DNA from 3 places in the Paeniglutamicibacter psychrophenolicus genome. Region 2 is predicted to be linked to each of the others. Evidence: riboswitches for the same ligand, from Rfam matches in the RefSeq annotation. Region 2 holds a riboswitch; each other region holds the start of a gene.
What was found. A riboswitch is a leader RNA that binds a small molecule or an ion and turns the genes downstream of it on or off. The one in region 2 is predicted to bind thiamine pyrophosphate.
Positions count from the first base shown of each region.

Region 1: another riboswitch for thiamine pyrophosphate. It lies ahead of JOF46_RS07245 (3-oxoacyl-ACP reductase); the one in region 2 lies ahead of thiC (phosphomethylpyrimidine synthase ThiC).
Region 3: another riboswitch for thiamine pyrophosphate. It lies ahead of JOF46_RS08065 (ECF transporter S component); the one in region 2 lies ahead of thiC (phosphomethylpyrimidine synthase ThiC).

Region 1 covers NZ_JAGIOE010000001.1:1,628,308-1,636,126, forward strand. The annotation lists gene JOF46_RS07220 (PLDc N-terminal domain-containing protein) at 390-614, opposite strand; gene JOF46_RS07225 (RNA-binding S4 domain-containing protein) at 695-1,072, opposite strand; gene JOF46_RS07230 (thermonuclease family protein) at 1,166-1,690, opposite strand; gene JOF46_RS07235 (hypothetical protein) at 1,708-2,064, opposite strand; gene JOF46_RS07240 (LLM class flavin-dependent oxidoreductase) at 2,139-3,473, opposite strand; gene JOF46_RS07245 (3-oxoacyl-ACP reductase) at 3,493-4,257, opposite strand; TPP riboswitch at 4,335-4,428, opposite strand; gene JOF46_RS07250 (alpha/beta fold hydrolase) at 4,581-5,870, opposite strand; gene JOF46_RS07255 (metal-dependent hydrolase family protein) at 5,867-7,087, opposite strand; gene JOF46_RS07260 (aminopeptidase P family protein) at 7,084-7,819, opposite strand, start outside.
Region 2 covers NZ_JAGIOE010000001.1:2,760,830-2,768,648, forward strand. The annotation lists gene rpsP (30S ribosomal protein S16) at 1-13, shown strand, start outside; gene JOF46_RS12485 (RNA-binding protein) at 17-256, shown strand; gene rimM (ribosome maturation factor RimM) at 496-1,041, shown strand; gene trmD (tRNA (guanosine(37)-N1)-methyltransferase TrmD) at 1,047-1,862, shown strand; gene thiC (phosphomethylpyrimidine synthase ThiC) at 1,961-3,745, opposite strand; TPP riboswitch at 3,758-3,865, opposite strand; gene rplS (50S ribosomal protein L19) at 4,361-4,720, shown strand; gene lepB (signal peptidase I) at 4,778-5,452, shown strand; gene JOF46_RS12515 (S1 family peptidase) at 6,451-7,819, shown strand, end outside.
Region 3 covers NZ_JAGIOE010000001.1:1,803,715-1,811,533, reverse strand. The annotation lists partial or broken gene JOF46_RS22850 (IS5/IS1182 family transposase) at 3-226, shown strand; gene JOF46_RS08070 (ATP-binding cassette domain-containing protein) at 321-2,675, opposite strand; gene JOF46_RS08065 (ECF transporter S component) at 2,708-3,334, opposite strand; TPP riboswitch at 3,398-3,519, opposite strand; gene JOF46_RS08060 (DUF4235 domain-containing protein) at 3,589-3,849, shown strand; gene mnhG (monovalent cation/H(+) antiporter subunit G) at 3,962-4,369, opposite strand; gene JOF46_RS08050 (MrpF/PhaF family protein) at 4,369-4,632, opposite strand; gene JOF46_RS08045 (Na+/H+ antiporter subunit E) at 4,629-5,243, opposite strand; gene JOF46_RS08040 (Na+/H+ antiporter subunit D) at 5,244-6,869, opposite strand; gene JOF46_RS08035 (Na(+)/H(+) antiporter subunit C) at 6,866-7,330, opposite strand; gene JOF46_RS08030 (Na+/H+ antiporter subunit A) at 7,327-7,819, opposite strand, start outside.

The DNA of each region.
Region 1 (7,819 bases), 1.1 Mb from region 2:
GGGAACATTGTGCTTCCGTCGGACACGGATCCCAACCTTCTTCGCGATGCCTGGTTCACGTGCAGGCAACGGGCAGCTTATGGGATTGCCATGTTTTTCTCTTGGCTTGGTCGCCGTCTACTCGATATTTGTCCGAGTTCTCACTTGGCAACGAATAGAGAACTGGTTCAAGAAGGTAACCGCCGGCAAGCCTCACGTGGAACCTGTCGATTCCGAAGATGCTGGAGCTCCCATGGAGGAATTGTCACCATCAGCAGGTGGCTCCGCCAGCCTGGCATCAGACCTGTTGGAGGTTGGGCGTCGCTAACGTCGGGATAGACAGCGGTTCGGAGTGCCGTGAACCGAAGGGCAATGATCTGGCAGACACCCAACGAGCGTTGGCCGGATCATTACTTTTTGATGTGCCGGCCGAAAACCAGGTAAGCGACGGGGCCCAGGAAATTAATGAACGATGCGGCAGCCCAGGCACCCTTGGCCCCCCGAACATCGGAGGCTGGGCGCTTGACCAGATCGCGCAAGGCGACGAACTGCAAGGCCAGCTGGATGATGCCCAAGACAACGATGCGCCAGCGTGAAACTACAGAAAGTTCGTTCCAGCGTTTCTTCTGCGCCATGTTTCTCCTCAATCAGGGGTTCGGGTACAACGACTTCAATGCACGTATCCAATGACTTACTATTCATCGTAGTCGCGGGGCTAACGGAAATTGTCGCGAAGCCGTTCCATCTCACGCCGATCCTTCTTCGTCGGTCGACCCGCGCCCCTGTCCCTGATCGGGACCTGGGGGATGACTTCCTTGGGCCGGACAGGTGTGTGGTCAACGTAGCAGCGTGCTGCGATGTCGGCACCGACCCTTTTGGCAATCACTGCCGTAACTTCCACGATCCGGTCGAAACCTGCCTGCCTGACCCTGATGGTGTCGCCCGGAACAACAATTTGTGCCGCTTTCGCTGGCTTGTCGTTCAGGCGTACGTGGCCGGCTCTGCACGCCGTGGTCGCCGCCGAGCGGGTCTTGTAGATTCGAATCGACCATAGCCAGGCGTCGATTCTGACGGCTCTTGATTCTTGCTTCACCTCGCCAGTCTAGCCATCTAAGTACGAACGGTCAGGCCATGTTGCGCCAGGCCGGGACCGCCAACTGTGGCATGGACCCATTCGAACGCGGTCTTAGTTGCAACCGTTGGCAGGATTGAACATTCCTGCGTTGTCTCGTTGCGCCTGCTTTTGTGCCGTGAGCAGCTGGGCATAGAACTGCACGTTTGGTTCCACCTTCATCGCCTTGGCATGGCCCGAGGCGACCAACGACCCGTTGATGGATTCGCCTTTGTAATTCACCAAGGCAAGGGTGCGCCCGTAACAGTCGTATCGCTCGACGTCGAATGCAAGCTGGATCGTTGAACCCTTGGGCAGCTTCTTGGAAAGATACCGAGAGGCCTCCTGGCCGAAGCACTGTCCGGGCTGATCACCGTGGGTGAGCTCCGGCGCATCCACATTGAGCAGTCGGACCTTGGTTCGTTCCCCGCCCAGCAGGACGTACAAGGTATCGCCATCAACGACATGTTGAACCGTTGCGCTGCTCGACAGATGGCCGGGGTCGTCGTTCTTCGGCATGAACAGCCAGTAACCGACGATGACGGCTGCGCAAAGAAGCACGCCGATCACTGCAAACCCGCTGCGGTTTCCTCTTCCCAAGGCTGCGGCCCGTTCGCCTAGACCAAAGCGTTGTCGCAAGCGGTGACGAGCCTGGCCTGGACATCGGCGGGAACCTTGTCGCCCGAGGCAGCAACGTCGTCAAGGGCGCTGACGATCTCCTGGGGCAAGCCGCCCTCGCGGACAGCATCCACCATGGACGAGACGACCTTGAGGTCGGAGGCGTTGATGCTGCCGTCCTTGATAGGTGCGCACACCTTCTTGATGAGTTCCTTCTTTGCCCCATCGGCCAGCTGAGTAGCCGCCGAGGATGCGGCGGAGGAAGCGGTGTCGGCGATGGTCGCGCAACCGCTCACCGAGAGCAGCAAGATGGCAGCGGAAAGGAGCACGGCATTTTTGGAACGTGAAAATCTCATGCGTTCCATCGTAGTGGCTCGAAGGTGGGAGAACGCCGGGAACTCCGAGGCCCCCCACCCGCGGGCGCTGGCGACTATCCCGAAACCGGTACGTCCTCCAAGCGTGCTGGCCTGGACAAGCCCAGGGTCTCGCGCAGGGTGCTGCCCGGGTATGAGGAGCGGAACAGGCCCCGTGTCTGCAGGATCGGAACCACGAGTTCCACGAAGTCATCCAATCCCGCCGGGAAGCTTGGGCACATGAGATTGAAGCCGTCGCAGGCGCCGGAGGTGAACCACTCCTCGATCTCGTCGGCGACCTCGGTGGGAGTGCCAATCATGGTGGCATGTCCGCCGCCGGCCGCCAGGAATCCCAGCAGCTCGCGAAGCGTGGGCTGCTTCGTTTCGATGATGCGCTGCACCGTGAGGTAACGGCCCTGCGGACCCGAGAATCCCTCGACCGGGGGCAACTGCGCCACCGGATCATCCAGCGGATGCGAGGTGTAGTCCTGGCCAGTGAACATGTTCAGCTGGGCAATGGCCGAGTCGATATCCAAGTAGGCATCCAATGCGGCCTTCTTTTCCCGAGCTTCCTCCCGGGTTGCCCCGATGTAGGTGACCAGCCCGGGAAGGATGGGAACCGAATGCCCGTCCCGTCCCACACCTTCCAGACGCCTCCGGATGTCCGCGGCGTACTCCAAGGCCGATTCCCGGTCCCAGGAAACCGAGTAGATGGCTTCGGCGTGCCGGGCGGCAAAACTACGCCCGGCCTCCGAGGACCCGGCCTGGAAGAGCACCGGCCGTCCCTGCGGGCACCGCGGGACCGTCAGCGGGCCGGAAACCGAGAAATGCTTGCCGTCATGGTTGATCGGGCGGATCTGTGAGGGATCGAGGTACTGCCCGGCCTCGCGGTCGACCACCAGCGCCGAATCCGACCACGAATCCCACAGTCCCTGCATCGCGTCAACGAACTCCTCGGCGCGTTCGTAGCGTTGTGCGTGCCCGGGCAAGGCATCCATCCCGTGGTTGCGGGCCTCGGCGTCAAACATGGAGGTCACCACGTTGATGCCCGCACGACCCGCACTGATGTGGTCGAGGGACGCCAGCAGCCGGGCGGCATGGAACGGGGTGTAGAAGCTCGCAGAGATCGTGGTGACCAAACCAATGTGCTTGGTGGCCCGTGCCATGGCGCTCAGCGCCGTCACCGGTTCCAGGAACCAGGGGATCCCCGCAGCGTACTCGTGGTTGACGCTTTGCCCGTCGGCAAAGAACACCGCATCCAGGCAGCCGGACTCGGCCAGCCGGGCCAGTTCGTCGTAGTAGGCGATGTCGCCGACGCGGTCGGCACTGGAGTCGGGGTGGCGCCACCCCATGGTGTGGTGGCCGGCGCCGTAGATGAAGGCGTTCAGGTGCAATTGGCGTGTCGAATCCATGGTTGTTCCGTCCCGGTTCCTAGTTCATTACCAGGCCGCCGTCGACAACCAGGTTCTGCCCGGTCACCGCCCGCGACCACGGGGAGGCAAACAGCAGGGCAGCATCGGCGAACTCGGTCGGAGTGGTGACGCGGCGCAGGGGAGTGGATCCGGCGATCAGGTCAAAGACCTCTTCCGGGGTGGCGGCCGAGGCATCGGTGGTGCGCAGCAGTCCGCCGGAGATCATGTTGACGCGGATGTTCTCCGGGCCCAGGTCCGAGGCGAACGTGCGGGTCAGGGACAACAAGGCTGCCTTGGCCGCGGTGTAGTCGTGGTACGGGACCACGGGGTTTTGGAAGAGGTTGGTGCCGATGTTGACGATGTTGCCGAAGCCCGCGGATTTCATGCCCGGCAAGGTCGCTTGGATGGTGTTCAGGGCACCACCGATGATGCCGGTGAATTGTGCCCCGAATTCCGTGTAGCCGATCCCGTCCGCCTTGGAGCGGGCATCGCCGTTGAACGAAAAGTCCGGCAGGGCATTGTTGATCACCGTGGTGATCGGGGCGCCAAAGTGTGCCTGTGCCGTGGCAACCATCCCGGCGACCTGCTTCGGGTCAGAGACGTCGGCGCGGACCGCGATCGCGCGATCCGCCCCGATTTCGGTGGCCAGTTCCTGGGCCGCGGATTCACTGGAGCGGTAGTTCAGCACGAGGCGTGCGCCCTCGCGGGCGAAGGCGCGGGCCAGGTCGGTCCCCAGCCCGCGGCCGGAACCGGTGATAAGTACGATTTGGTCCTTGATGAGCATTCTCTTGCACCTTTCGTTGGAGCGAAAGGATGCCATGGAACCGCCCAATGGTACCCAAAAGCGAGGTGCCACAATGCGACATGCCGGACCGGCATCCCTTCGCTCGGATTATCGAGATCAGGTTCAACGGGTCTATCTCTCAGCCGCCAGGCGGCACCCCGTGTCGAGTCCTACGGCCAACCTAACATCGGTCCAAGTCATCCGGGAAACCTATGAACACCTAGCCAGCCCAATAAGACCGAGAAGCCCCGGTTCCCCACCAACGGGGGAACCGAAGCTCCTCGGCTTGGTGCGCGGCCACGAGGGCGGGTGCGGCCCGGGCGCTAAGCCTCCAACGGCCCGCCCAGCTCGTCAACGATCTCGAAAAGGCGCGGCAGCACGGTTCCCGAACCGATGCCGTCATGCTCGAATTCGTTGGTGACCCAGGCCTTCAGGTTGCCCACCCGCGAGGCGGTGTCCAGCGACAGACCGGCATCCACATACATGTCGTCGTGGTAGACGATCGCTGCCATGGGAACCGTGTTGGCGGCGAGCTTCTCGACGTCGTAGAGGGACGACCATTCGGTCTTCCGGGCCATGACGTCAACCGCGTCCTTGAAGGGGCGCAACAGCTTCGTCTCCTCGAACATCCACGGGTACATCATTTCCCCGGTGAACATGAGCGGGCGGGCAGTCGGGTTGAACTCCGGGTGAAGTTCGAGCTGTGCCTGAGCCGCCCATGCCGTGGCTCCGTTGTCGCCATGTCCGTAGATGCTCTCCTGCATCACGGCAAAGAGCGGGTTCCCGGCAAAGGAGGTCCGGGCCTGCACCTCGGCCAGGAACACGTCGCTCAAGCCTTCGCCGGTGAGCGCCTCGTCGAGCAGCCAGTTCAGCCGCTCGAAGCCAGGCTTCATCCCGAAGTCGATGCCCAGGGACTGGAAGCGGCGCACGGTGAGCCTGTCCCCGTCCGGGAGCCTCACATCGCTGGCATCCAGCAGGTCGGCGATCTTCGCGGTCGTGTCAACGTGGTGCGGGTAGAGCGCATAGAATTCGGCGGTCTTGGCTGCCGTGCGCGGGTATGTGCGGGCGTAGACCCCGGCTGCACTGGGCTCCAGGGCGGGCAAGCCCCCGGTGATGTGGCAGGCGGTGAGCGCTTCGGGGTACATGGACAGGTAGCCCAGGGTCAGGAAGCCGCCGTAGCTTTGGCCCAGGGTTGCCCAGCGGACGGACCCGTAGATTTCCTTGCGCACCTGCTCGGCGTCCCTGACGATCGAGTCGGCACGGAACTTCAGCAGGTAATCGGCACCCTCGTCGGCGCCGGCGAAGCGTTCCATGGTGGCGGCGCTGACCGGGGTGGAGCGTCCGGTGCCGCGCTGGTCGAGCAGCACCACACGGTAGCGTTCCAGGGCAGCATCGAGCCAGCCGGCCGATCCCACCGGGCGCGGACCCTTGCCGCCGGGGCCGCCCTGCAGGAAGAGCAACAGCGGAAGCTCCCGGTTGCGGTCCTTGGCCAGGGAGACCTCGCGCACAAAGACGCTGATCCGTTCCGATGACTCGGGGTTCTCCCAGTCCAACGGAACATCCAGGGTGTGGTCGCGGAAGAACTTGCCGGCCGCAATGTACTCGGTGCTCAATTGGTGTCCCTTGAAACGGCGGTCGGCAGCACGCGGCCGCCCTGGATGATCGTGCGGGGGCGGGACTCGTCGAAGAGCACCGACGGGTCCTCGAATGGATTCCCGTCCAGCAGCAGCGCATCCCCGGCCATGCCCGGTGCAAGCCTGCCCAGCGTCGGTTCCTGCAGCAGGGCAGCATTCACGCTCGTGGCCGAGCGCAGCGTCTCGAAGACGCCGACGGCCTCGATCTGCAGTGCCAGACCGTTGAGCTGCTCGTCGGCCAAATCTCCCATCAGGTCCGAACCGAAGCCCACCTTGATCCCGGCCTTCAAGGCAATCTTGATGGCTTCGCGCCCGGCGGTGAGGACCTCGAGGTTCTTGGCCTTGGAAACCTCGGGCAACCCGACCTCGTCCCCTCGTCGGTCCATGGCGGCGTAGGCGGCCAGCGTGGGCACCAGGAATGCGCTGTGCTCGGCCATCAGCGTTGCGGTGGGCGTATCGAGCAGGTTGCCGTGCTCGATGGAACGCACGCCGTTGCGCACCGAGTGGGCGATGGCCTCGGGGGAGTACGCGTGGGCGGCCACGTAGGAGCCGCGGCGGGCCGCCTCCGCGACAACCACGGAGATTTCCTCGTCCGAGTACTGCGGGATGGCCAGCGGGTCGGTCAGCGAGACCACGCCGCCGCTGGCCATGATCTTGATCGCGTGGGCCCCGGTGCGCAGGCGCTCGCGCACGGCGATGCGCAAAGGCTCGGGCCCGTCCACGACCTCGCACATGTGGCCGTGGCCGAAGCAGACATCCACGTCGGCCTCGCGCGGGTCGCCGTGTCCGCCGGTCTGGCTCAGGGCAGGGCCGGTGTAAAAGTAGCGCGGGGATTCCAGCAGACCGGCCTTGATGGCGGAGGACAGGCCGATGTCCCCGCCTGCAACGTCGCGCACGGTGGTGAAGCCGCGGGCCAGGGCCTGCCCCAGGCGCTTGGCCCCGGCCAGGGCCGCGAAGGAGAGCGGGCCGCGTTCGTTGCGGAAGCCGTCAAGCGAGATGGCGTAGGCGTGGAAGTGGGCATCGATGAGCCCGGGGACCAGGACCTTGCCGTTGGCCGGGAGCAGTTTCCCCTCTTCCTGGGCGCCGATGGCCGCGACCATTCCGTCCTTGAAGGTCACGTTGCCGCGGAGAAGCTCGGGGTTTTCGCCGTCAAAGACCAGCGCGTCGGTGACGGTCAGGACAGGTGCGTGGCTCATGCCTTTGCCCCTGCCTGTGCTGCCATCCAGGCCTCGATGCCCGCGGCATCGATGGGCAGCGGGTCGGAGAGGTTCTCGTAGCCGTCGGCGGTGATCAGCAGGTCGTCCTCGAGGCGCACGCCCATGCCGCGCAGTTCCGGCGGGACCATGGTGTCGTGCTTGTGGAAGTAGAGGCCCGGTTCCACGGTGAGGACCATGTTCTCCTGCAGCACCGCGCCCTGGTATTCCTCGTAGGAGGCCGAGGAGCAGTCGTGCACGTCAAGGCCCAGGTGGTGGCCGACGCCGCAGACCAGCCAGCGGCGGTGGTGCTGGCCAGCGGGGGAGAGCGCCTCGTCGACGGAGACCGGGAGCATGCCCCAGTCGCTCAGGCCGTTGGCGATGACCTCCATGATGGAGGTGTGGAAGGCGGTGAAGTTCTTGCCGGGGGCCAGCTCGGCCAGGCCGGCGCGGTGCGCCTTCTCGACCAGGTCGTGGACCTCGCGCTGGGCGGTGGTGAAGCGGCCGTTGGCCGGGAAGGTGCGGGTGACGTCCGCGGTGTAGAAACTGCTTTCCTCCACGCCCATGTCCAGCAGGAGCAACTCGGATTCCTGGACCGGTCCGTCGCAACGGACCCAGTGCAGGGTGGGGGCGTGGTGGCCGGAGCCGATGATGGTGGCGTAGCCGGGGCCGTGGCCGTGGGTGCGGGCCACCCGGTCGAAGGTGCCCTGCAGCCAGCGTTCGCCGCCGCCTGCG
Region 2 (7,819 bases):
CGAGGCTGAGTAACCAGTGCTCGTTGAGGCGCTGGATCACCTGGTACGTGGCATCGTAGACACCCCCGAAGACGTGCAGGTTGCGTTGAAGGCAAATCGTCGCGGTGACATCCTTGAGGTGCGCGTGCACCCCGAGGATCTCGGTCGGGTCATTGGCCGCCAGGGTCGCACCGCCAAGGCGCTGCGCACCGTGGTTGCAGCACTGGCGGAGGAACCGATCCGCGTTGACGTAGTCGACACGGACCGTCGCCGGTAGCCAGCCTCACCACACATTTTTTGTGTACCTTTGGTCCCACGATCCATGACGGATCGTGGGACCAAAGTGGCTTAACGGCCAAGGTGCGACGCAACCGTTGCCGGCACGGAACCGACAACGACCAACTCGCACGTAAGATTGAACCTAGAAAAGTGCCCGGGGGATGAGAATCCCGCCAATGCACGCCCCTTGCCGGATTTCTCCGGCCACCCACTGATTTGTATTCAAGGAGAAAACGCATGCGCCTCCAGGTCGCCCGCATTGGCAAACCACACGGCATCCGCGGAGAGGTGACCGTCCAGGTGCTCACCGATGCGCCGGAAGACAGGTTTGTTCCCGGTGCGGTCTTCGAGGTCGAGCACCCCAGCATCAAGCAACTCACCGTCGAGGGAGCACGCTGGAACAAGGAAATCCTGTTGCTGGCCTTCGAGGAGCTGCTTGACCGCAACACCGCCGAGACGGTGCGCGGGGCCAAGCTGTTCATCGACACCGAAGAGGTCGAGGACGATTCCGAGGGCTGGTACGAGCACGAACTGGTGGACCTCGAGGCCCGCGTGGATGACAAGGTCGTCGGCAAGGTCACCGCGCTGCGCACCGGCAATGTCCAGGACCTGCTGGTTGTCGAATCCACCGAAGGCCACGAGATCTACGTGCCCTTCGTCGAGGACATCGTCCCCGAGGTCAACATCGAGGGCGGCTACATCATGCTGACCCCGCCGGCCGGCCTCTTCGAGGTCAACCGCGAGGACGGCACGGGCGAGAACGCAGCAGGCAAGGAAGCCTAGGCACGATGCGCATCGATGTTGTCTCCATCTTCCCGGAGTACCTTGCCGCCCTGGACTTGTCGCTGATCGGCAAGGCCCGGCGGGAGAAGCTGCTGGATCTGAACGTGCACGACCTGCGCGACTACACCCACGACCGCCACCGCACCGTGGACGACACCCCCTACGGCGGCGGCGCCGGCATGGTCATGAAACCGGAACCTTGGGGTGCCGCGCTGGCACGCATCGCCACCGAATCCCCGGTCTCCAACGCGCCGCTGGGCGACAAGCCGATCCTGATCGTTCCCTCGCCGGCCGGCGCGGTCTTCGACCAGGAAATGGCCTACGAACTGGCCGAGGCACAGCACCTGGCCTTTGCCTGCGGCAGGTACGAGGGCATCGACGAGCGGGTCCTGGAATATGCCTCCGAGGCCTTCGACGTGCGCCCGGTCTCCATCGGCGACTACGTGCTCAACGGGGGAGAGGTCGCGGTGTTGGCGATGGTCGAGGCCATTGGCCGGCTGATCCCCGGGGTCATCGGAAACCCGGAGTCGCTCATCGAGGAATCGCACTCCGACGGACTGCTGGAATACCCGGTGTACACCAAGCCCGGCACCTGGGAGGGCCGCGAGGTCCCCGAGGTGCTGCTCTCGGGCAACCACGGCAAGATCGCGCGCTTCCGCCGCAACAAGCAGCTGGAGCGCACCGCCACCCGGCGCCCGGACCTGATCGTGCAGCTGGATGCCTCCACGCTGAATCGCCACGACCGCGACACCCTGTGGCACAACGGCTTTGCCATCATTGATGGCCGCGTCGTGTCCAAGGACCAGATCGCACCCCAGTAGTACGGCACGAGGCAATGCTCCCGGGGCTGCCCCCGTCCTTTCCCCTAACTCAGGGAAAGGACGGGAGCAGCCCCTTTTTTGTGGGCCGGCCGGTGGCGCTACGCCCGGGCGGGCATCCCGGGCTCGGGCAGGTAGACCTTGCCGCCGGAGGCCAGGAACTCCTGGCTCTTTTCGCGCATGCCGTCCACCATCTGCGCGATGGCCGCCTGCGAGTCCGCCGAGCCGTATTCGTCGCGGATGTCCTGGCTGATGCGCATCGAGCAGAACTTCGGCCCGCACATGGAGCAGAAATGCGCGGTCTTCGCGGGCTCGGCCGGCAGCGTCTCGTCGTGGAAGGCCTCGGCGGTGACCGGATCCAGCGACAGGGCGAACTGGTCGCGCCAGCGGAACTCGAAGCGCGCCTTGGACAGCGCGTCGTCGCGCTCGGAGGCGCCCGGGTGGCCCTTGGCCAGGTCCGCTGCGTGGGCGGCGATCTTGTAGGTGATCACCCCGGTCTTCACGTCGTCCTTGTTTGGCAGGCCCAGGTGTTCCTTGGGGGTGACGTAGCAGAGCATCGCGGTGCCGTAGCGGGCGATCTCGGTGGCGCCGATGGCGCTGGTGATGTGGTCGTAGCCCGGCGCGATGTCGGTGACCAGCGGGCCCAGGGTGTAGAAGGGGGCGCCGTTGCACAGTTCCTGCTGGCGCTCCACGTTCTCCCGCACCAGGTGGAAGGGGATGTGGCCGGGCCCCTCGACCATGACCTGCACGTCGTACTCCCAGGCCCGTTTCGTGAGCTCGGCCAGGGTGTCGAGCTCCGCGAACTGGGCGGCGTCGTTTGCATCGGCGATGGAACCCGGGCGCAGCCCGTCGCCCAGCGAGAAGGCCACGTCGTATTGCGCGAAGATCTCGCACAACTCGTCGAAGTGCGTGTACAGGAAGTTCTCCTGGTGGTGGGCCAGGCACCAACCGGCCATGATGGCCCCGCCGCGCGAAACGATGCCGGTCACGCGGTTGGCCGACAGCGGAACGTAGCGCAGCAGCACCCCGGCGTGGATGGTCATGTAGTCCACGCCCTGTTCGCACTGCTCGATCACGGTGTCCCGGAAGATTTCCCAGGTCAGCGCGTTGGCCTCGCCGTTGACCTTTTCCAGGGCCTGGTAGATCGGCACGGTGCCGATGGGGACGGGGGAGTTGCGGATCAACCATTCGCGGGTGGTGTGGATGTCGTCCCCGGTGGAAAGGTCCATCACGGTGTCGGCGCCCCACCGGGTGGCCCACTGCAGCTTGTCCACCTCCTCGGCGATGGAGCTGGTCACCGCCGAGTTGCCGATATTTGCATTGATCTTCACCAGGAACGCCTTGCCGATGATCATCGGCTCGGACTCGGGGTGGTTGATGTTCACCGGGATGATCGCCCGGCCCGCGGCGACCTCGCTGCGCACCAGTTCCACGTCGCAGTTCTCGCGCAGGGCCACGAAGCGCATCTCGGGGGTGATGATTCCGGCCCGGGCGTAATGCATCTGGGTCACCCGCTTCCCTGCCTCGGCGCGCCGGGGAACCGGCCGGCTGCCCTTCCATTCGGCCGAGGCCTTGCCTCGGCGCACCGCCGACTTCCCGTCGTCGAGCAGATTCCTCTCACGCCCGGCATAGGTCTCGGTGTCCACGCGTTCCTCGATCCAGCTGCTGCGGAACGCCGGTAGGCCAACCACCGGGTCGCTTCCCGGACCGGCGGTGCGGTAGACCTGAAGCGGGGCGTTGTCCTTTCCGCCGGGGGATGGCTCCAGCGCGATCCGTGTGACCGGGACCCGGATCCCGGACTCGTTGTCCTCGATGTAGGCCAGCGAATGGGACTTCAGGGACTGGGTCTCTGCTGCTTCCGCGGCGTTTTGGACAGGGCTGTGCATTGAAATGGTGTTGCTCAAGGAGTACTCACTTCCTTCGCCGGCATTACCCGGACAGGTTCAACGGTCTCTCGCTGCGTCAGCTCGATCTCAGCCCTTGCAAGGGCCCCCGTGTGGTCGAAATCGAAACTATCACATGATCCGGCCCGGCACCGTTTGTGACCTTGGGCACCGGCACGCTGCACCGGGTCGAACTGTCCGGGACCCGTGCGAAGCGGACGTGTCGTCAAGATGCCCTGGAATCGAGCCGTGCTCGCTGCGGAATCCGGCCCCTGGGGCGCGCCCGGTGCCATGGCCGCGGCGGGATTCCGTCAGCTCCGTTGTTGCGGAAGCCCAGCATCATCTGGCGGTTCCCTTCCGTGGAGGTCCGTCGGCGGGCGCGGAACTTCGCGCCATGCCCCGGAGTGTGGCAAAATAGATTCTTGGGTCTACTGGGTTCTGCTCCTGCCGCAGGGGGAACGAGTCAACAGTTGGACCAGCCGTCGATTCGCAAACGGATCGCGGTACCAAGCTTCGGACCGCCACATCTTTTTCCGAGCGCACTTGTGCGCCCCGGGGAACAATTGCGGTCCGTGTCTAAGATAGGTGACCTGCGGCGTCTATCTAGGAGATGCATTCATGCATATTCTCGACTCTGTCGATGCAGCCTCGCTGCGCAACGATGTTCCTGACTTCCGCCCGGGCGATACCGTCAAGGTCCACGTCAACATCATCGAAGGCAAGAACACCCGTGTTCAGGTTTTCCAGGGCTTCGTCCTTGGTCGCCAGGGCCGCGGCGTGGGCGAAACCTTCACCGTTCGCAAGGTCTCCTTCGGCGTCGGCGTAGAGCGTACCTTCCCGGTGCACTCCCCGGTCCTCGAAAAGATCGAACTGGTCTCCCGCGGTGACGTTCGCCGTGCGAAGCTGTTCTACATGCGCGATCGCCACGGCAAGGCCGCGAAGATCCGCGAAAAGCGCGACTTCCGGACCGCCAAGTAGCCAGAAAAGCGAGAGCCTTCATCTTCTCGGCCCCCAGGGCAGCGGGGATGGGGATCCATCGTGGATCGATCTACTGAATCGGAAAGTTTTTCCGCTTCGACAAAGCGCCGGTCTCCTTCGAGGGGCTGGCGCTTTGTCGTTGGCGCGCTTGCAGCGGCGGCGCTGATCACCCTGGTTGTTCGGGCCACCGTCGTTGACTTCTTCTACATCGGTTCCACCTCCATGGAATCCACGTTGAACCCGGGTGATGGGTTGCTGGTGAACCGGCTTGCCTACAAGGACGCGGAGATCCAGCGCGGAGACGTGGTCATCTTTGACGGCCGCGGTTCTTTCCTGCCCTACGAGCGTCCCGGTGCCCTCGATTCCCTGGCCTGGGCGCTGCGCCTTGCCGGCAAGGATGCGGTGTACGTCAAGCGCGTCATCGGCGTCGGAGGCGACACCGTCACCTGCTGCAGCCCCGACGGACGACTGGTCGTCAACGGCATCCCGCTGGACGAGCCCTACGTTCTTGACGGAAACAAGCCAAGCGACCTCGAGTTCGACGTGAAGATCCCCGAGGGGCGCTTGTGGGTCATGGGGGACCACCGTTCGGTGTCCGAGGACTCGCGTGCGCTTCTTGGTGCACCGGGCGGCGGCATGATTCCCGTCGATCGAGTAATCGGCAAGGTCACCGATGTGATCTGGCCGCTGGATCGCCGGCACCCCGTCGAGGGCCACGCGCCGGCCCCATAGCTTGGAACCCGCCACTGTTGCAGTGGCGGGTTTTTTATTGCCCATTCCGAACACGCCCCTGCGGGCGCCGGATCCATTTCCGCTTGCACAAATCATTGGATTCCCTTGGGCCGGTGGGACGTCATTGAAGTCGAGCTGCCTGCGACGGATGATGCCGCGTAGGTTGTGGCTTCCCTCAAGGCTGGTACCTGCCATGCGGCAGGCCGATCGAGCGAGGCCGGCAGATCCTTGGATGCTTGTCGTTGCACATGCCGGAGACGTGGTTGCTTCAACTTCCAGGCGAGGGCCGTCGTGTTCCTTGAAGATCTCCTTCGTCCCGACTCGAAGCCGGATTGCATCTTGGGCCGGGATCGAGCGTGGCCGCTGTCTCCAATGGATTGCGTGTCGCTGCAGGCATCGACCATGTGCGCCACGCGGTATGGCTGCGTGTGGCCGATGGACGGGGTTGAAGCGGCGGCGTGGCGCGGCATCACACCTTAGTGGTGATGGATCGTTGGAGCATCCCGGGAAGCAGCCCGAAGGGCGCAATCATCCCCGTCGTGCGCCATGAAAGTTGTTGGAGAGAGACAGCGCACGGTTTTGGTTGGAGATTCAAGTATCTACATTTAATGTTTAAATCAGCCGACGTGCCGCGGGCGCACCCGGCGCCGAGCAGCAGATTGCTTCGGACGCACATCATCCTGCGCAGGAGCTGGGAATTTCGAGAAAATTACTTGAGTGCGCCTAGGAATTTTTGCTCGGGCGTGTCGCGGGCGGTAGAAGGCCGCCCTTCCCGTCCTGCCCCGGAATTGCGCGGATGCCACCAAAGTGATTGATACGTCAAATTATCCAATGGGTGGAGATTAACCCTCTTGACGTTTGTATCTGGATATCTACAGAGGTTAGGGTTTCATTTTGGTAACACTCATTGCTCGCGGTAGGCCCAATCGGATGTCCCCAACGACAGACGCGGCGCACACAAAAGCGAGGTACCACACCTTGAATTGGGAGAATTCCATATGCACGATTCATCACGTGCTCTACTAAAGCGGGGCAGCATCGCCGCCGCGACCACGGCGTTGGTGATCGGCAGCAGCTTCGCTGCGCCGGCAATCGCCACCACCACGGCAAGCCCCGAGCCTGTATCCACGGAAATGTCGGCGGCCCCCACAGTCGAAAAACCGGAGAACGAGCCCAAAGCGGAACTGCCCGGCGGCCTCAAAGAGGCGCTCAAGCGTGACCTGGGAATTTCGCCTGAGGAATTTGAAGAGCGTGGCGACATCGCTGCGTTGGCGGATGAGTTGCAGGTGCAACTCAAGCAGGCGGGGCTTGAAGCTACCTTCGAGCTTGCTGAAAAGACCATCAACGTGAGCGTGGAAGCATCCACATTTGAAGCCGTCACGAAAAAGCTCAACGAGCTGACCAAAGACATCACTGTCGATCTAAACGTGGTCGCAGTAAAGCCGTTAGAAATTTCCGAAGCCGATGGTAAGTCATCGAATGATTCGGATTCGAAAGACGACAAGACCGTCGAGCACAAACTTGATCATGATGAGGCGCCCAAAGCTACTCTTCCTGCCCCAACGAAGGGTGCAGAGCCCAAGGCTGAGGCGCCCAAGACTGAGTTGAAGGCTCCGAGGTCCGCAGAGGCATTGCTTGACGCGTTTGTTGAGAGCGTAGACGCAGATTCCGTCGCCCAGCTACAAGCAGTCATGGAGACACGAGACGGATTTGTCATCCGAAGTGGTGGGCCGGCAACCGTCGAATCGCCCACTCCGACGCCCAGTAACGCGCGCCTGCTTAGGGTGCCGCAGCCTGAGAAGTTGAGCCCCGCTGAATTTGCTGATCAATTCGTTAATGTCACCTTCGAAGCGTCGAAGGGTCCGGCGAAGGCCGCGGACGCAAGCGATGTGCTTGGTGGGATGGGTTACGGGGCTCCCTTCGGCGCTCCGGGAAGTTACGCACTGTGTTCAATTGGATTCAACGGCTTCAATGGGGCTGGCGAGGCGGCCGCAATTTCGGCGGGCCATTGCACGCACGATGGAGCCATCAAGGACGTACAGATCATCGAGCACGACGCTCCGAATGATCCTTCCGGGATTGGCTCTGATCTAGGGACCTTTGGCTTCTCTCAGTTCGGTGGACCGGGTAACTCCGGTATCCCCGGATGGACGAATACTACGCCCCCCAAGGATTACACCAACGTCGGAACCGACATCGCCGTCATCGACAAGATCAACCCGGAGTTGACGCAGCCTGCCTTAGTTACCAAGTGGGGAAAAGGTGTTGACGAGCGCGAATCCAGCACCAAGGTCACTGGGGTTGCTTCGGCCATTATCGGCACCGACATTTGCAAGTCCGGTCGCACCACGGGTTGGCAGTGCGGCA
Region 3 (7,819 bases), 960 kb from region 2:
TCGCCGACAAGGCCTCATCATCCCGGGGCAACAGGAAACTCCTGCGCGAGCGCTGCATCCAGTGCGTGATCACCAAAAAGGACGACCAGAAAGCCAACCGCAAGCGCAAGGACTCGGCAGGCGGCCGCCCGGTGAACCATGACAAAGAAGCCTACAAGCGGCGCAACGAAAGTGGAGCGCAGCTCTAACGCCCTGAAGCAGTGGCGCGGCATGGCGACGCGCTGCGCCTTGCGCGCCCTGGCCTACCGCCCGGCCTCAGTGCTCCATGCCGTGCCCATCCGGAGCGCGGACATCGAGAAATCCCCATGGGGAGACACTCCCTAGCTCCAGACCAGGTTCCAGGTGCCCAGGGCCAACGATGCCCATGTTGCGGCGGTGCCCAGCAGCAGCCCGGCGGCAACGATCCCCGCATCCCGCAGGCCGTATCTCGAGGGCCGCAGCCAGGTCCGTTCGGCGGTGCCGAAGCCCTTGGCCTCCATGGTCACCGCCAGCCGGGAGGCCCGCCGGATGGCCTGGACCAGCAGCCCGAAGACCTGCCCCAGGTTCGCCCGCAGCCGGGCCGCGGCCGAGCCGCGGCTGCCCACTCCCCGGGCCCGCCGGGCCATGCCCAGCGTGGTCCATTCCTCGATCAACAGACCCAGCAGCCGCATGCCCGCCAGCGCGCCGAGCACAAAGCGGTGCGGCAACCGCGCCTTTTGCGCCAGCGCGTTGGCCAGGTCCGTCGGATCGGTGGTGAACAGCACCAGCACCGCCGGGATCGCCACCGCAAAGGCGCGCATCCCGGTGGCCGCACCGGCGGCGAGCGAGCCCTCGGTGATGGTGAAGAGGCCAAGATCCAGCAGCACCGCCCCGGAGTCGTTGCCCACCAGCGCGGTGCCCCAGGCCCCGAAGATCGCGGCGAGCAGCAGCGGCCAGCCGCGGGCCAGGAAGCGCGGGATCGACAGCCCGGCCAGCGGCAGCGCCAGGATCGTCGCGGCCACCACGATCCCGCTGCTGACCCAGTCCATGGACGCGACCAGCGGGATCGTGGCCAGCGCGACGGCGGCCAGCTTGGCCAGCGGGTTGGCCCGGCCCAGGAAGCTTGTCCCCCCGCGCACATCGGCCTCGAGCAACCCGGGCCGTGCGGCGACGGGGGCGGTGCCCTCAGCGGTGGCCGGGGACGCCAGCACGAATTCGTGCGCGCCCAGGGCGCGGGCGAAGTCGGCGTCGTGCGTCACAGCGATGATCGCGGTTCCGCGGGCCAGTTCCTCGCGCAGCAGCAGGGCCAGTTCGCGCCAGGTGTTGGCGTCCTGGCCGAAGGTCGGCTCGTCAAGGATGAGGACCTGCGGGCCCGCGGCCAGCACCGTGGCGACCGAGAGCCGGCGCTTTTCCCCGCCCGAGAGGGTGAAGGGGTTTGCCTCCGCCAGGTGTCCCAGCCGCAGCCGGGACAGCAGCGACGAGACCCGCAAGGAGATCTCCTGCTCGGTGAACAGCGGTTCCCGGGTTCCCGGCTTGACCGCGTGCCGCGGTCCGTAGGCCAGTTCCTCGGCCACGGTGTTGGTGACGAATTGGTGCTCGGGCTCCTGGAAGACCGAGCCGATCCGTCCCACCAATTCGGTGGCGCGCCAGTGGTAGGGCCGTGCCTCGGTGCCGGACGCCAGTTCCCCGGTGGCCAGCACCGTGCCGGATCCGACCGGCAGCAGTCCGCCAAGGGTCAGGGCGAAGGTCGACTTGCCCGAGCCGTTGGCCCCGCGTACGCACCAGGCCTCGCCCGCACCCAGGCGCAGGGCCAGGCCGGAAGCGGCCGGCTTGGCGCCGCGCTTGCGCGTGACTGCAAGGTCCGTGGCCTCCAGCAGCAACGCACCGGGCTGTTCGGGGGCAGGCAACGGATCGAACGCCGGGGTGTACCCGGGCACCCAGACCCCTGCGGCAATCAGTTTCTCGCGGACCGGGCCCGGGGCAAAGAGCTCGGCGGGGGTGCCGTCATGGGCGATGCCGCCGCCCGGTTCCAGCACGATGACCCGGTCCATGTGCGCCGCCCACGCCTCGAGCCGGTGTTCGACGATCAGCAGGGTCGCGCCGGTGGAATCCAGTGCGGCCAGCACCGCGTCGCGGACCTCCAGCACCCCGTCCGGGTCCAGGTTTGCCGTGGGCTCGTCCAGCAACACCAGCCCCGGGCCCATGGCCAGGATCCCGGCCAGGGCCAGGCGCTGCTTTTGCCCGCCCGAAAGCGCGGAGGTGGGGTGGTCCTGCGGGACATCGAGTCCCACGGCGTCGAGTGCATCGACAATCCGTTGCCGGATCTGCGCGGGCGGCACCGAAAGGTTCTCCGCGCCGAAGGCCACATCGTCCCCGACCCGGGCCTGGACGACCTGGGTCTCGGGGTCCTGCTGCATGAGCCCGACCAGTCCGCGGCCCTGGGCCGCAGGAGCCCCGTCCAGCAGCAGTTCGCCGGAGGAATAGGTTTCGTCGTCCTCGTCCAGGACCCCGGCCAGCGCGTAGAGCAGCGTGGATTTCCCGGCGCCCGAGGGCCCGGCCAGCAACACGCGTTCCCCGGCCCGGATCTCCAGGTCCAGGCCAGAGAGCGCTGCGTGGGCGCGTCCGGCGTGCCGCCACGCCCAGTTCCTGACGCTGACGGACACCGCGTCGCTGCGGTGTTGCAGCGTGGCTGCGCTGTCGTTTTCGCGATGCAGCATCGAGGCTGAAGACATGGTGATGCCCGTGCCCATCAGCCGAGGATGGGTTCGGTGGCTGCCTTGCGGCTGGCAAGCGCTCCCAGTGCGCCGGTCTTGGCCAGGGCACGGGTTCCCAGGAAGGAGAGCAGCCCGGCAATGACGATGCCCGAGATGGTCATGAACCCGATGTAGGCCAAGAGCATTCCGGTGGTGTATTCGGGGAACCAGCGGAAGATGAAGGTGTCGTTGATGCTTCCGAAGAGTCCTGCCCCGGCGCCGGCCAGCAGCGCCACGGGCAGGTTGAAGGTGCGGTAGCGGAACGCGGCGAAGACCGCTTCGGCGCCCAGGCCCTGGATCAGGCCCGAGGCCAGGACCGTCAGCCCGAATTCCGAGCCCATGAGCGCGGAGACCATCGCGGCGACCAGTTCGCAGAAGAGCGCCGCGCCGGGCTTGCGGATGATCAGTGCGCCGAGCACCGCGGGGAAGAGCCACATGCCCGAGACCAGTGCGGCCGAGGGCGGGAAGGCCAGGAAGAGGACGTCGAGCAGGTGGTGGGTGCTGTTCCACGCCCAGAAGATGACGCCCGAGGACACGGCGATGACGGCCGCGATGACGATGTCGACGACGCGCCAGGATGTGGTTGCCGTTTTGTGCCCGGCGGGCTGGTGGGTGATACCCATGGTGTTGATCCTCCTTGGATTCAAGGAGGGGAGGGAATGCGCGCATATTCCGCTTCCGCGCGCACCCCTGAGAACTCGACTTCCTTCGCCGGTACTAGCCGGGGCAGGTTCGAGGGTCTGCGGTTATCCGCACTCTCAGCGCCTAGGTGCGGGTTGCCCCGCACGACGCTCCCCTGTCGTGATTGTTTCAGTTCTATGATGCTACCTCAGCTAGGCTGGGCCAAGTACCTTTGCCGCAATATTTGGGAGTCCCCATGAACAGCCTGATGAAACTGATCGGTCCAGCAATTTCCATCGCCGCGGGTTTCCTGGGAGGGAAGATCGTCGACAAGGCCTGGATCGGTTTCACCGGCCAGCAGCCGCCCAAGCACGGCAACAAGGAGGCCCAGGCCGAGGCGACGATGCGCCAGGCCATCGGGTTCGCCGTGCTGTCGGCCGTCACCGCCGCGTTGATCCAGGTGCTCACCGACCGCGGCACGCAGCGGGCCATCGCGAAGTTCTCCAAGAAGGCCTGAGCTTCCGCACACGGGGTGCCGGCCGGATGCGTTCGGCCGGATCACTTGGGTGTGCCCGGCGCCTGTTGGCTGCCCCGACCGAATGAGGGACGACCCGGTCGATGTCGATGAACTAGTCGATGAAGTCGGCGCGGTCCCGGTTGCCGTTCTGGCCGTGCTCGGCCTCCTCGCGCTGCTCGGCGGCCTCGACCACCGCGGCCAGTTCGTCCGCGATGAGGGTCTCGCGCTTCAGGTGCCGGGTCCGGTAGCCGGCCCGTCCCACCATGTGCGCCGAGACCGGGGCGGTGAGCAACTGCAGCAGCCAGGCCAGGGCCAGGACCGGCAGCACGACCCAGGAGCGCAGTTCAAGCCCGAGCGCGGCCAGCAGCAGGAACAGCCCCAGCACCTGCGGCTTGGTTGCCGCGTGCAGGCGCGAGAGCAGATCCGGGAAGCGCAGCATGCCGATGCCCGCGGCCAGGGACATCAGGCAGCCGACGATCATGAACGTCCCGGCCACGATGTCGATGACGGTGTCAAGCATCAGGCGTTCCTCCGGTCCGTGACGAAGCGCGAGACCGTCACCGAGCCGACGAACCCGACCAGGCATGCCAGCAGCACGAAGACGAGGTTGTCGGTGTGCTTGTTGATGGTCATGTCGACGCACAGCGCCGCGGAGACGATCAGCAGCAACACGTCGGTGGCGATGACGCGTTCAAGGATCGAGGGCCCCTTGGCCAGCCTGACCATGGCCAGGGCACCGGCGATCGAGAGCGTGATTCCGCAGATCCACAGGACGATGTTCATGGTGTCTCTCCGTGTTCCTTGCCCGGGGCCGACTTCTCGGCATTCAACCCGGCCAGTTCTTCCTTGGTTCCCATCATGCGGATCAACCGTTCCTCGATCATCATCACCGAGGCCCGGGCCTTCTCCACCCCGGATTCGTCGTTGACGTTGAGCACGTGCAGGTACAGGGTCGAGGTCCGCCGGTCCACCTCCACGACGTACGAGCCGGGGACCAGCGTCAGCACGTGGCCCACGAAGGTGACCAGCAAGTCCGATTCGGTGCGCAGCGTGACGGTGATGATCGCGCTTGTGGTGCGCGGGCCGCGGAACACCGCCAGGTACAGGACCTCGAAGCTGGCCAGGGTCACATCCCGCAGGAACGCCCCGGCGAACACCGCGGCGCGCCAAGCATTGAAGCGCCCGGACAGGATCACCGGCGGCAGCCGGAAGACCCGCACCAGCACCAGCGAGATCAGCAGCCCGAAGACGAGGTTGCCGATGGCGAAGTCCTGCCAGAGCGCACCCCAGACCAGCATCATGCCCGCCAGCAGCGGCAGCTCCTGGCGCAGGGTGGCGCGCTGGCGTGCCCCGGACTCGTCGGTGGCGTCTTTCAGCCGTTGTTCCTTGGTCATTTACCGTACCCCCTGCCCGGTTCCGAGGACCGCCTCGATGTAGTTGTTCCGGTCCAGCAGCTGGCCGGCGACCTGGTCGCTGAATTCGAACAGCGGCCCGGCGAACACGGTCAGCGCCACGCCCACCAGCACCAGGGCCGCGGTCATGGCCAGCATGCCGTTGGGCAGCAGCGCCGTGTTGCCGCGGTCCGAATAGCGGCTGGCCGGCTCGTCGGCCACGATGTCGTAGGTCGCCCCGCGTGCGGCTTCCACGCCCACCAGCAGCAGCGGATCCGGTTCCGTGGCGTCCTCGGCCTTGCGCCAGAACGCCCTGTTCCACACGCGCGCGATCGCCAGCAGTGTCAGCAGCGAGGTCAACAGGGAGACTCCCACCAGCACCCAGGCCACGGGCGAACCCAGTTCGGCGCCGCCCTGCACCAGCCCGAGCTTGCCCAGGAAGCCGGAGAACGGCGGGATGCCGCCCAGGTTCATCGCCGGGATGAAGAAGAGCAGGGACAGCAGCGGGGAGAGCTTGGCCAGCGAGCCGAGCCGCTCGATGTTCGAGGTCCCGGCCCGGCGCTCGATGAGCCCGGCGACCAGGAAGAGCGAGGTCTGCACCACGATGTGGTGGGCCACGTAGTAGACGGTGGCCCCCAGCCCCAACTGGTTGCCCACGGCCACCCCGAAGATCAAGAAGCCGATGTGGCTGGTGAGCGTGAAGGAGAGCATGCGCTTGATGTCGGTCTGCGCCACGGCGCCCAGGATGCCCACCAGCATGGTCAGTCCGGCGACGACCATCAGCGGTTCGGAGAGCCGGTTCCCGGGGAAGAGCAGCGTCTCGGTGCGGATGATCGCGTAGACCCCGACCTTGGTCAGCAGCCCGGCGAACACCGCGGTCACCGGGGCCGGGGCGGTCGGATAGGAGTCCGGGAGCCAGAAGGACAGCGGGAAGACCGCTGCCTTGATCCCGAAGGCGACCAGCAGCATCACGTGCAGCACGGTCTGGGTGCCTTCGGAGATGTCCGGCAGCTTCACCGCAAGGTCGGCCATGTTCACGGTGCCGGCGGCCGCATAGATCATGCCGATGGCGATCAGGAAGAGAATCGAGGAGGCGACAGAGACCACCACGTAGGTGGTGCCGGCGCGGATCCGCGCGGTGGTCCCGCCCAGGGTCAGCAGCACGTAGGAGGCCGTCAGCAGGATCTCGAAGCCCACGTAGAGGTTGAACAGGTCCCCGGCCAAAAAGGCGTTGGAGACCCCGGCAACCAGGATCAGGTAGGCGGGGTGGAAGATCGAGACGGGCCCGTCCTCGTCCCCGTCGGCCATGCCCTGGCTGGTGGCGTAGAGCAGCACGGCCAGGGAAACGATGGAGGAGACCACCAGCATGAAGGCCGAGAACCCGTCCACGACCATGGAGATGCCAAACGGCGGCGCCCAGCCGCCGAGGGTCACCGAGTAGGTCCCCCCGCCCCAGACCGTGGCCAGCATCCAGGCCTCGAGGCACAGCGTGATGACCAGCACCCCGATGGTCACCAGTCGCTGGGTGCGGCGCTTGCGGCGCAGGATAAAGGCCAGCGCGGCACCGAAGATCGGCAGGGCCACGGCCAGCGGGGCAAATGAAACGGCGGTCAGTGGTGCATCGATCATGCGCGCGGCCCCTTCTCTGGGTGGTTCCCTGCGGGCTCGGAGTCCTCGCCCTCGAATTCGGTGGTGTCCTCGGGGACCGGGGAGTCTTCCTCGAAGTCGAAGGTCGACTGCTGCGAGACGCGAAGGTCCTCGTCGTCGTCGGCGACCACGTCGGCCCGGGAGATGACCCAGGAGCGGTAGATGATGCCCAGCATGAACGCCGTCACCGCGAAGGTGATCACGATGGCCGTGAGGATCAGCGCCTGCGGCAGCGGGTCGGTGTAGGCCGCCGCGGCCAGCCCGTCCTGGTACAGCGGCGCCTGCCCGCGTCGTCCGCCGGCGGTGAGGATCAACAGGTTCACCCCGTTGCCCAGCAGCACGATGCCCAGCAGCACCCGGGTCAGCGAGCGCTCCAGCAAAAGGTAGATGCCCACCGCGAAGAGCACGCCCATCACGATGAGCAAGGTGATATTGGTGCTCATCGTCCAACTCCCGTATCCGCGTCGGAAACCATGTCATGTGTGTCGGTGGGGCTGCGGCCCTCGGAACGGTCATCGATCTCCGAGCCCAGGGAGCGCAGCACGTCGATGACCAGCCCGACCACCACCAGGTACACCCCGATGTCGAAGACCGTGGAGGTCACGAACTTCTGTTCCCCGAAGATCGGCCAGGTGAATTCGATGGCCGCGGAGGTGAACATCTGGGCGCCCAGGAGCAGCGGCGCCGCGGCGGTAAGGGCCGCCAGGCCCAGCCCGGTGCCCATCAGCGTGCCAGGGCTCACCGGGGTGGCCTCGGCCAGTTCCACCCGGCCGCCGGCCAGGTAGCGAATGGTCAGGGCCAACCCGGCCAGCAGCCCGCCGGCAAAGCCGCCGCCGGGGGTGTTGTGGCCGGCCAGCAGCAGGTACACCGAGGCCAGCAGGATGGTGTGGAAGAGCAGCCGGGTGACCACCTCGAAGGTGATCGAGCGGCGC